2 regions of the Shewanella sp. MR-4 genome follow, and region 2 is predicted to be linked to the other one. Evidence: predicted binding sites of a transcription regulator. Region 2 holds the regulator's gene; the other holds the start of a gene.

Region 1 (5,605 bases), 450 kb from region 2:
TTAGAGGGCGAAGCATAAGTGACGGTTTCATCAATCCAATTATTCTCATCTTTCACTTCACTGCGCACCAGATGCAGGTTGGTGCCGACTTGCCAGTCGGAGCTGATATCAAAGTTCAGTTGTGCCTCTAGGCCATAGCTGCGCTTATCTTGGTCTTTGACATCGATGGTCAGATCTTTGCTGTTCACCTCAATCACCTTGTCAGACACGGCATAGTAGATGCTGGCTTGCGCCTGCCAACGGTCTGCAAGGTAACGCCATCCCAGTTCCATGGAGTCGGTCTTGATCCCGTCAAGGCGGGTATCATTGATATTGATGCTGTTTTGCAGCTGTAAGTAACCGTCGGCATCGGCCTTGTAGGTGCCGCGGCCGTAGTATTTCGACAGGTCTGGCAGCTCAAAGCCTTGGGAATAGGCAAGCCAGAGTTGTTGGTCTTGGCTTAACTTAGCCACCAAGCCGAGGTTGACTAAACCTATGTTATAGTCGGTGCTGCCGCCTTTAATGGCATCGGCTCCCTTGGCTTTGCCAGAGGCGATCGTCACCTGTTGGTTATAACCGATAAAATCATCAACGCTGTTTTCCATGTGTTGATAACGATAGCCTGCGTTTAGCACCAAAAAGCTATTCATCTCCCAACTGCTTTGGACAAATGCAGCAATGGATTCGACCGAAAAGTCGACATAACGGCCGGTAGTGAACAGCTCGCGCATCACTAAGCCGCCGTGTTGGTTGGCGGCATCGAGGTCGAAGCTCATTTGGCTCGAATCAAAACTTTCTTTATCCCAATCCAGTCCCCAGGTAAGAGTGAGGCTATCGACGGGCTTGGATTCCACGACCGCCTTCAAACCATAGATACTGGTGTTTTGGGCCGATGCTGAGAAGTTGTAGACGCCGCTGGTTTCATTGACATAGGGGAACGGGTGGAAATCCAGATTCTCTTTGCGATAAAAGCCTTGTAAATACAGGGTTTGACCAAGAAACTCATTCTGGGAGTAGGACAGATTCAGCAAAGTGCGCTCGGTGGCGGGGCTGCGGTCAGCGTCTAATCCCTTACGGGTTTCTAGCACTGAGGCATCGCCAGTGACGCCTGAGAAGTTCTCACCCATATACAGACCATGTTCATCGTCTGAACCGTTGCGATAGTATTGCGCCATGGCGCTGAGGTTGGCGTCATTGGCAAGCTGCCAATCCATATTCGCCATTAAATCATAACCTTGGGTGTACTGCATTCCGGTTTGGGTAATGTCCAGCATCACAGGGTTGCTACTGCCATCAAACCATTGGCCGTTTTCCTGCCAAGCGGCACTAAAGCGCCCTTTAAGCGAATCGCTGCCCCCGGTCACCGCCAGCGCGGTGCGGTAATCTAAATCATCACTGCTATTAAAGCCGGACTTGAATCCCGCTTCGGCTTCGAAGGTATCACTGCTGTCAGCCGCTTTTTTAGTGACAATATTAATGGCACCGCCCAGTGCGCCACCGCCATAGATAGCCGACGCGCCAGCGAGCACTTCGATGCGGGCAATATTGAATGGATCGATACTGTCGAGCTGGCGGCTGATACTGCGGGAGGTGTTCATCGACACGCCATCGATTAAGACCACCATGGCGCGACCGCGAATATTTTGGCCAAAGTTGGTGCGCCCTTGGCTGGACACATCCATCGACGGCACTAAGGCGGCGAGCATTTCCTTAATACCTTTGCCGCTATCGGTTTGCTCGCGAATGCTGGCTTCATCAATGATCCACACAGTGCTGGAGAGATCGCTGATTTGGGTCGGTGAGCGGGTGGCGGAGACCACCATGCGCTCCATATCGTTTTCAGCGGCTGTTGCCACATTAACAAGCCCCAGTTGGCAGATAACTGCGGCGGCGACTAGGCTTATCGGCCCCATAGACTTAGGCATAGTATTCTCCATCAAAAACAACAGGTACATGAGAAGCCAAAAGGACAGCACTGTGGTGCCTTTCCTCGCGACCCAGAAAGCGTTTTTAATGGTTTGAATTCAATGCGCTAACTGAATATGAATGGAGAGTATTCCGTGTTTGGCTCCAAAAAAGACGCATTATTATAGTTGTAATCGAGAATCGTTCTTAATTGAATTTACAAAGCCTTTACTTTTTTACGCACCCAAAATCACGAGGCGACAACAAATGGACAGATACAACGAGAGGTCGGAGTGTATGCGTGTAGAGGTGTTGAATAGGCAGGGGAATACTTGGGAGTCACAGAGCGATAGAAACAAAAAAGCCCCGACAGAAGACCGTCGGGGCTGTTAGAGGTTGTGCAGCTAATCGATGCCGTTAGCCATTACAGGCTGTAGTACATCTCGAACTCTAATGGGTGAGTTGTACGGCTTACACGCTCAGCTTCTGCAGATTTCAGTGCAATGTAAGACTGGATGAAATCTTCGCTGAATACACCGCCGCGAGTTAAGAACTCGTGGTCAGCTTGCAGGTTTTCAAGCGCGTTTTCTAATGAAGTCGCTACTTGTGGGATTTCAGCCGCTTCTTCAGCTGGCAGATCGTACAAGTCTTTATCCATAGCTTCGCCAGGATGGATCTTGTTTTGGATACCGTCGAGACCCGCCATCAGCAGTGCTGCGAAACCTAAGTATGGGTTTGCATGTGGATCAGGGAAGCGAGTTTCGATACGACGGCCTTTAGGGCTTGGTACCACTGGAATACGGATTGAAGCGCTGCGGTTACGTGCTGAGTAAGCTAACATCACTGGCGCTTCGAAGTGTGGTACTAAACGCTTGTAAGAGTTAGTGCTTGGGTTAGTGAAAGCGTTCAGCGCGCGAGCGTGCTTGATGATACCACCGATGTAGTACAGTGCAGTTTCACTTAAACCAGCGTATTTGTCGCCTGCGAACAGGTTCACACCGTCTTTAGACAGAGATTGGTGAACGTGCATACCGCTACCGTTGTCGCCAACGATTGGCTTAGGCATGAAAGTCGCAGTCTTACCGTAGGCGTGAGCCATGTTGTGTACTACGTACTTCAGAATTTGGATTTCGTCCGCTTTCTTAGTCAGAGTGTTGAAGCGAGTTGCGATTTCGTTTTGACCCGCAGTCGCTACTTCGTGGTGGTGAGCTTCAACGACTTGACCCATTTCTTCGAGCACTAAACACATAGCGCTACGTAAGTCTTGTGATGAGTCAACTGGAGCTACTGGGAAGTAACCGCCTTTCACGAATGGACGGTGACCAGTGTTACCACCTTCGTAGCTAGTGCCAGAGTTCCATGCCGCTTCTTTAGCGTCGATTTTCACGAAACAACCAGACATGTCAGTACCGAAACGTACGTCGTCGAACAGGAAGAATTCTGGTTCTGGTCCAACTAATACAGTGTCAGCGATACCGGTAGAGCGTAAGTATTCTTCCGCTTTTTTCGCGATAGAACGTGGGTCGCGGTCATAACCAGTCATAGTGCCTGGCTCGAGAATGTCACAGCGGATCAGGGCAGTGGTTTCTTCGGTGAATGGGTCTAATACAAACGTGGTTGGGTCTGGCATCAGCACCATGTCTGATTCGTTAATGCCTTTCCAGCCAGCGATTGACGAACCGTCAAACATTTTGCCGTCTTCGAAGAAGTCAGCGTCTACCTGATGAGCAGGGATAGATACGTGCTGCTCTTTACCTTTGGTGTCGGTAAAACGTAAATCAACAAACTTAACTTCTAATTCTTCAAGTTGCTTTAAAACTGATTCAACTGACATTCTCAAGTCTCCGGTAGGGTAAAGGGATGTCCCTTCTATAATCTTTTAACTCAAGTCGCGCTTGAGCCAAACTTACAAGCTATATAGCGATATCTATGCCAACAATTTAAAGTGTTGATACTTAAAGGCTATATATTTTATTGCACAACAAACAATCTTGAGTTGCACCATATTGGTGCTTTTGCGTGTGGCATTTTGGTGCATTAATCCATTTTGGTGCGCACCGTTACAACACCATTTTAGTGCACGGTATCCGAGAGCAACCTTGCTACGCCCATTTATCCCGAACTCGTCGGCCCATTAAGCTCATGGACAAGCCGGATTGATATCTCAATTCTGGCTTTTGACAGCATTCGAAACCAAACAAAGCACAATGAATCTAGCACATTAGTGCGGCTTGATAATCGCCTTGGTTCACTATTTCAATCGCTCGCAATAATGTCACAAAACTGTGGCAATCTAAGCTGTTTTTCGTGGAGAGTGAATAGAGTGGATTCTTGGATAATGTTTAGTTATCAATCTATTGCAGTCGTTGTTCGCAAGCGGGAATAGAGTTTGTTGAAACTGAGCCTAAAGGCATCTACTTGAGTCACTACGGAAAGGCCTGTTTTGGTGATTTGACTCTCTAAATATGCTTGGGCGAAAAAGTCTGGCGGCTTAACTTGAGTTATTCGCTATACTTATGGCGCTCTTAAGCGCATAGTCTGCTACGCCATTCCGGTGGTAAATAGTGATTTCAGCTGCTTAGTCGCACTGATGTCGAGATAAAGTGGCAAATTGCCTGCGCTTTAACGGTGCGTTTGGGTTATTTGCCTTATAGCCATAAGCGAGTCCTTAGCATAGGTCTCAAAAAATTGTTTTATAAGTGTTCAAAAATAATCCTGTGCGATATGGCCGCTCTGGAGTAGAATGTCACGCTTTTTTATGGCGACTCAACGTAGATTGCTATAACGAATATTGAAATATCCCTATTTTTGTTTGATGGTAAGAGGTTTATCCGTGCTAGAGAATTTACGTAACATCGCCATTATTGCGCACGTTGACCATGGCAAAACGACCCTGGTTGACAAGCTGCTGTCGCAATCAGGAACCCTTGCAACCCGGGGAGAAGCTACTGAGCGGGTGATGGACTCCAACGATCTTGAAAAGGAGCGTGGGATCACGATTCTGGCAAAGAATACTGCCATCAAGTGGAATGACTACCGCATTAACATCGTAGACACCCCAGGCCACGCCGACTTCGGTGGTGAGGTTGAGCGCGTGTTGTCTATGGTGGACTCAGTATTACTGCTGGTTGACGCCGTTGACGGTCCAATGCCACAGACTCGCTTCGTAACCAAGAAAGCGTTCGCTCAAGGTTTAAAGCCAATCGTTGTGATCAACAAGATTGACCGTCCTGGTGCTCGCCCTGATTGGGTTATCGACCAAGTATTCGACCTGTTCGACAACTTAGGCGCGACCGATGAGCAATTAGATTTCCCAATCGTTTATGCCTCGGCATTAAACGGTTTTGCAACTTTAGATCCGGATGAAGTGAGCGCAGATATGACGCCACTGTTCCAAACTATCGTTGAAAAAGTTTCTCCACCTGCAGCTGACGCTGAAGGTCCATTCCAGATGCAAATTTCTCAGCTCGATTACAACTCTTATGTGGGTGTTATCGGCGTGGGTCGCATCAAGCGTGGTAGTATCAAAGCAAACCAACAGGTGAGCGTGATCGGCGCCGACGGTAAAGTGCGTAACGGCAAAATGGGCCAAGTATTAGGTTACATGGGCTTAGATCGTACCGAAGTTGACGTAGCTAACGCTGGCGACATCGTTGCTATTACCGGTTTAGGCGAGCTGAAAATCTCTGATACTGTGTGTGCTGCCGGTAGCGTTGAAGCA
Region 2 (5,605 bases):
TGAACTTATTGACAAGCGGCTGGCGATTTAAAAACTCGGCAACGGGTTCATCTAAGCCGGTGAGAGGGCGCAGCTCGGGTTCCCAATGGGGATTGGGTAAAAAGCGCACATCAAACATAAAGTCGGCTTCGGTTGGCATACCATGCTTAAAACCGAAGGACTCGAAGTTGATCACCAGTTCCTTATCGACACTGCCAAGCAGGATTTGCCGCACTTGGTCGCTGAGTTCATAGATATTCAGATTCGAGGTATCTATGTAGTGATCCATCTGTTGTGACAGGGGCTCGAGCAATTTGCCTTCAAGTTTGATGGCTTCTTGCAGTGATACTCGGCTCTTAGATAAGGGATGTAAGCGCCGAGTCTCGCTGTAGCGCTTTAGCAGTACTTTATCGCTGGAATTTAAGAAGAAGCTGGTGAGTTCAGTGCCCTCGGGCAGGCTTGTGAGCTGTTTGACGAGTACCTTGTCTTGCTCCGGCAGATTACGCACGTCGACGCTGATGGCGACGAGATCGTTACTGCCCTTGAGCTGTTCGAGTAAGCTGCCAATCAACGGCAAGGGGAGATTATCGACACAATAATAGCCGAGATCTTCAAGCACTCTAAGTGCGACCGATTTGCCTGAGCCTGAGCGCCCTGACACTATGACCAGTTTCATCCAGTGATTACCTGATAGAGTTCCGTTTCATCATGCGTCTTGCGCAATTGCTTCAATATTTGTTTGTCGCTAAGCTTTTCAGCCATGCAGGACAAAGTGCTTAAGTGCTGTTGACATTGGTCAGCAGGCACCAGCAGAGCAAATAAAATGTCGACAGGTTGTTTATCGATAGCATCAAAGGCTATCGGCTCCTCACATTTCACCAATATGGCTATGGGTTGTGTTATATCGGTTAATCGACCATGTGGGATGGCGATGCCGTTACCTATACCTGTGCTCCCCATCTTTTCGCGCGCCACTAGGCTTTCGAAGATCTCTTGAGATGAGAGGGTGGGGTACTGGGCAGCGGCTAAGTCGCTGATGAGTTCCAGTACCTTTTTCTTACTGCCCGGAGTGGCGCAGGTTGTGCACTCCGGCCGCAGTATGGTACGAAGTTCCATTGCTAGTGTTTTGTTAACTTCTCTTTGTGTTTAATAACCTGACGATCAAGCTTGTCAATCAGGACGTCTATGGCAGCATACATATCTGCATGCTCTGAAGTCGCGAAGACTTCACCACCGGTGAGGTTGATTCTCGCTTCGGCAATTTGTTGCATTTTCTCAACATTGAGCACAACGTGCACATTATTGATCTGTTCGAAATGACGTTCAAGTTTTGAAAACTTTTCCTCAACATATGCCCGTAACGATTCGGTAATCTCGATATGGTGTCCACTCAGGTTTATTTGCATATAAACGTCCTCCGATTTCCACTGTAGGCTATAAACTTTTACGCTGATTGGAAGGGGGAATAAGCATCGCTTCTCGGTACTTCGCAATGGTTCTGCGCGCAACGTTAATTCCCTGTTCTGCCAGAAGTTGCGCCATCTTGCTGTCGCTTAATGGTTTTTTCTGGTTTTCCGCTGCAACCAGTTTCTTAATGAAGGCTCTGATTGCCGTGGATGAGCACTCACCGCCATCATCAGTCCCGACGTGGCTTGAGAAGAAATATTTTAGTTCAAAAAGTCCCTTTGGGGTATGCATGTACTTTTGCGTCGTCACCCGTGAAATGGTGGATTCATGCATCTCGACCGCCTCGGCGATATCGTTCAGGACCATAGGTTTCATGGCTTCTTCACCGTATTCGAAGAAACCCTGTTGATATTGCACTATGCAGTTTGCCACCTTGAGCAGTGTTTCGTTGCGGCTTTCAAGACTTTTGATAAACCATTTAGCCTCTTGCAGATGGCCGCGAATAAATTGGCTATCGGCCTGACTTTTGGTGCTGCGCGCCATGGCTGCATATTGCTGATTAACATTGATTTTTGGCATGCAGTCAGGGTTTAATTCGACCACCCAACGGCCGTTTTTCTTCGATACCGATACATCGGGGATCACATATTCTTCATCGACAGGGGTGATGAGTAAACCGGGGCGAGGGTTTAAGGTTTGGATCAGCGCTATGCTGTCCCTTAAGTCGTCCTCTTTGAGTTTGGTCTTACGCATTAATAATCTAAAGTCGCGGGCAGCGATCAGATCTAAATGATCTTTGATCAGCATGCGGGCGTTTTCGAGGTGTGGGGTGTCCGGCGAAAAATGGGAGAGTTGGATAAGCAGACATTCGCTTAAATCCTTTGCCGCGACACCAACGGGGTCGAAGTGTTGAATACGCTTGAGCACGGCTTCGACTTCATCCAGTTCTATCTCTGGATTGCCCATGGCCTCGAGGATATCTTCAGTACTTTGAGTGAGATATCCCTGATCGTCGATGGCATCAATAATTGCGGTGGCGATGGCTAAATCGGTTTCAGAGAAGGGCGTAAGGTTTTTCTGCCATTCTAAATGTTCGTACAGGCCTTCACTGGTTTCCCCTTGAAAGGGCATATCATCTTCACGGCTAGCACCAGAACCTGAGTTTGGCGATGCGGTAAAGACTTCATCCCAAGTGGTGTCCATGGGCAGTTCTTCGGGCAGGGATTCTTTGGTCAACGACTCGGCAATATCCACGGTGGAATTGTCTTGTTCCTGTGGCTGAGCCGTCGTTTCGCTAAAGTCGGTATCGGCGATATCTTGCTTACGTTCGGTAGGCGCGTCAAATTGCTCCTCTTCCAGCTCGAGAAGAGGATTAGAGTCTAAGGCTTGCTGGATCTCTTGCTGCAGTTCCAATGACGACAATTGCAACAGACGAATGGCCTGTTGAAGTTGTGGCGTCATGGTTAACTGTTGACCCAGTTTGAGCTGGAGTGACGCTTTCATGTTACCGCTGATCCCTACGTTATTATTGTGAATTTAGGCCGCTTGTTATCATATTGATGGCGCTTATTAAGCCAAAATTCAAGGCTAATTGGCTCTGTTTAAGTAACTATAGCCTGAATTGTTCACCTAAGTACACAGCCCTAACTTGCTGATTGTCTAAGATCTCTGCGGGAGTTCCTTCGGCTATCAGATTACCGTGACTGACAATGTAGGCATGTTCACAGACGTCTAAGGTCTCGCGCACATTGTGGTCTGTGATCAGTACCCCAAGGCCTCGGCTCTTGAGTTGTTCGATGATTTTCTTGATGTCGATAACCGAAATCGGGTCGACACCTGCGAAGGGTTCATCGAGCAGAATAAACTTTGGATTGGCCGCTAAGGCGCGGGCAATTTCGACGCGGCGACGTTCACCGCCCGATAACGACATGCCTTGGCTGTCGCGAATATGGGTGATATGGAACTCTTCTAACAGGTGTTCCAGCTCTTCTTCGCGTTGATCGCGATTGAGCTCTTTACGGGTTTGCAGCACCGCCATGATATTGTCGTGCACGGTCAGCTTGCGAAAGATACTGGCTTCCTGTGGCAGGTAACCAATGCCTTTGCGGGCGCGCAGATGCATGGGATCGGCGGTTAAATCATCATCGTCGATAAAGATATGGCCTTTATCGCTTTTCACTAAACCCACGACCATGTAAAAGGTCGTGGTTTTACCCGCACCGTTTGGGCCGAGTAGGCCGACGACTTGACCCGTTTTGACCGTCAGGCTGACATCTTTCACAACCTGACGACTCTTATAACTCTTAGCGAGATTCTGTGCTTTTAAGGTGATTTGGGTCATTGAGAGTCCTGTTTTTTCACAGGTTTGTCCGTGGGCTGATTCTTGAGTTCTTCCTGATAGTTGTCAGGCTGAATAATGGTAATCACGCGATCATCACCGCTACCCGTGCTCTCAGCGATCAGTTTTTGCTGAATAATATTGTAGCGGATGAGATTCCCCGTCACTTGGCTACCCGCTTGGTCTAGGGTGGCTGAGCCGGTTAAGGTCAAGGTGCGAGTCGCCATTTCATAGCGAATTTCTTTGGCGCTGGCAGAAGCTGGACGCCCATCGTCGAGGATCTGGCTGTAGGTCGCAGGATTACCCGTTGCCACTAAAATCTTGCTGTTGTCCCCTTCGGCAGAAAACGCACGTAGTTGATCCGCATGGATTTTAATCGAACCTTGGGTGACTTCTACGGGGCCGAAGAAAATGATCTGATTGTTTTTAATGTCCGCAGTTTGGCTGACGGCCTTAATTTTAACTTCTTGCTGTAAGTCACCGACCTTGGTGAAGGCGCTCATGCTTGTCATCAGCATTAGGCCGGCAAGTAATATGTTATTTTGCTTCATAGGTTCCTACTACCTGACTGGTCAATTTCACTTCCTGCGCGTTAAGGTCGGCATAAAGGCCTTGCCCTTGAATATTAAAATCTTTCCCTGTGACGTAAATGATGCGGTCAGAGGTCATTATCATAGTGTTGAGATCGAGTTCTAAAAAACTGGTGGACAATGTCTGTATGGGTTCACCAGGGCTGATGGCATCGATAATAACATTATTTTCTAATACAACCTTGCCGGTATCTTTGTTGAGTCGACCTTGGTCGGCTCGGATCTGCCATTTTGCTTTACCTTGGTCGGGATAGACAAGATAGACGGGAGCAGTAAAGTCGGTTTGGTTTTTCAGCTCATAGTGTTCCATGTGCTTTGCCGTGACGCGACTGTTAACTTGCCCTTGCTCATTAAATTCAATGCTGCGCAGATCTTCGATAATGTAATCGGGTCTGTCACTGACATTCAAGCTGTCATCCGTATCGCCACCGCGTTTTTGCTGCACTTGCCAATATAGCACCAGTGCAGTGCCAAAAAAGGCGATAATGGCGAGGGTCACACGACTCATATGCTCATCCCATGGGCGGAAGTGAACTTATTTTGGCTCAGTAAGAGCAGATCCGTGAGTTCCCTGAGTGCACCGTGGCCACCATTTAAGTGAGTCACAAAATGGGCATGTTGGCGGACATAGGGATGACCATCGGCAACACAGGCGGCAAGGCCGACCACATTCATCACCGGCAAGTCGACAATATCATCACCGATATAGGCGACTTCTTCTGGGGTGACATTGTAGAGCGACAGCAGCTCTTCATAGGGGACGAATTTATTATCTACGCCCTGATAAATATGGGTTACACCCAGTGCCGTCATGCGGTTTTCGACAATTTTAGACTGGCGGCCAGTGATAACCGCCAGATTAAAACCACTGGTCAATAATGAGCGCACGCCATAACCATCGCGGGTGTGGAAGGCTTTGAGTTCTTCCCCCGAGTTGCTCAAATAAATGCGGCCGTCGGAAAACACTCCGTCCACATCGCAGATCAGCAGTTTAATTTTTTGTGCCCTTTGCCAAACATCGTCGCTGATGGGGCCATAAAAACCTTGCTGTGGCATTAAATCACTCCCGCTTTAACCATATCGAGCATATTGAGCGCACCGACAGGATGATTGTCTTTATCTATCACTATCAGGCCGTTGATATTTTTGGAATCCATCACTTGCAGCGCCTGTGCCGCTAAAACGTTTTCAGTAATTGTGACACAGTTTCGCGTCATCACATCGGCAATCGGCGTGGTGCGTAGGTTGACTTGGGCATCGATAACGCGGCGCAGGTCACCGTCGGTAAAGA

What was found. The regulator sigma-54, encoded in region 2, starts transcription at its own class of promoters, with help from an activator protein. The targets are predictions, from matches to a motif close to GTTGGCACGNNNNTNGNNT.
Region 1: a site for sigma-54 is predicted at 3,803-3,821, ahead of glnA (glutamate--ammonia ligase). Genes of this name have one in related genera too.

Annotation. Positions count from the first base shown of each region.
Region 1 covers NC_008321.1:325,545-331,149, forward strand. The annotation lists gene SHEWMR4_RS01625 (TonB-dependent receptor) at 1-1,904, opposite strand, end outside; gene glnA (glutamate--ammonia ligase) at 2,309-3,718, opposite strand; gene typA (translational GTPase TypA) at 4,718-5,605, shown strand, end outside.
Region 2 covers NC_008321.1:780,314-785,918, forward strand. The annotation lists gene rapZ (RNase adapter RapZ) at 1-655, opposite strand, end outside; gene ptsN (PTS IIA-like nitrogen regulatory protein PtsN) at 652-1,095, opposite strand; gene hpf (ribosome hibernation promoting factor) at 1,098-1,385, opposite strand; gene SHEWMR4_RS03515 (RNA polymerase factor sigma-54) at 1,414-2,889, opposite strand; gene lptB (LPS export ABC transporter ATP-binding protein) at 2,996-3,727, opposite strand; gene lptA (lipopolysaccharide transport periplasmic protein LptA) at 3,724-4,275, opposite strand; gene lptC (LPS export ABC transporter periplasmic protein LptC) at 4,262-4,822, opposite strand; gene kdsC (3-deoxy-manno-octulosonate-8-phosphatase KdsC) at 4,819-5,370, opposite strand; gene SHEWMR4_RS03540 (KpsF/GutQ family sugar-phosphate isomerase) at 5,370-5,605, opposite strand, start outside.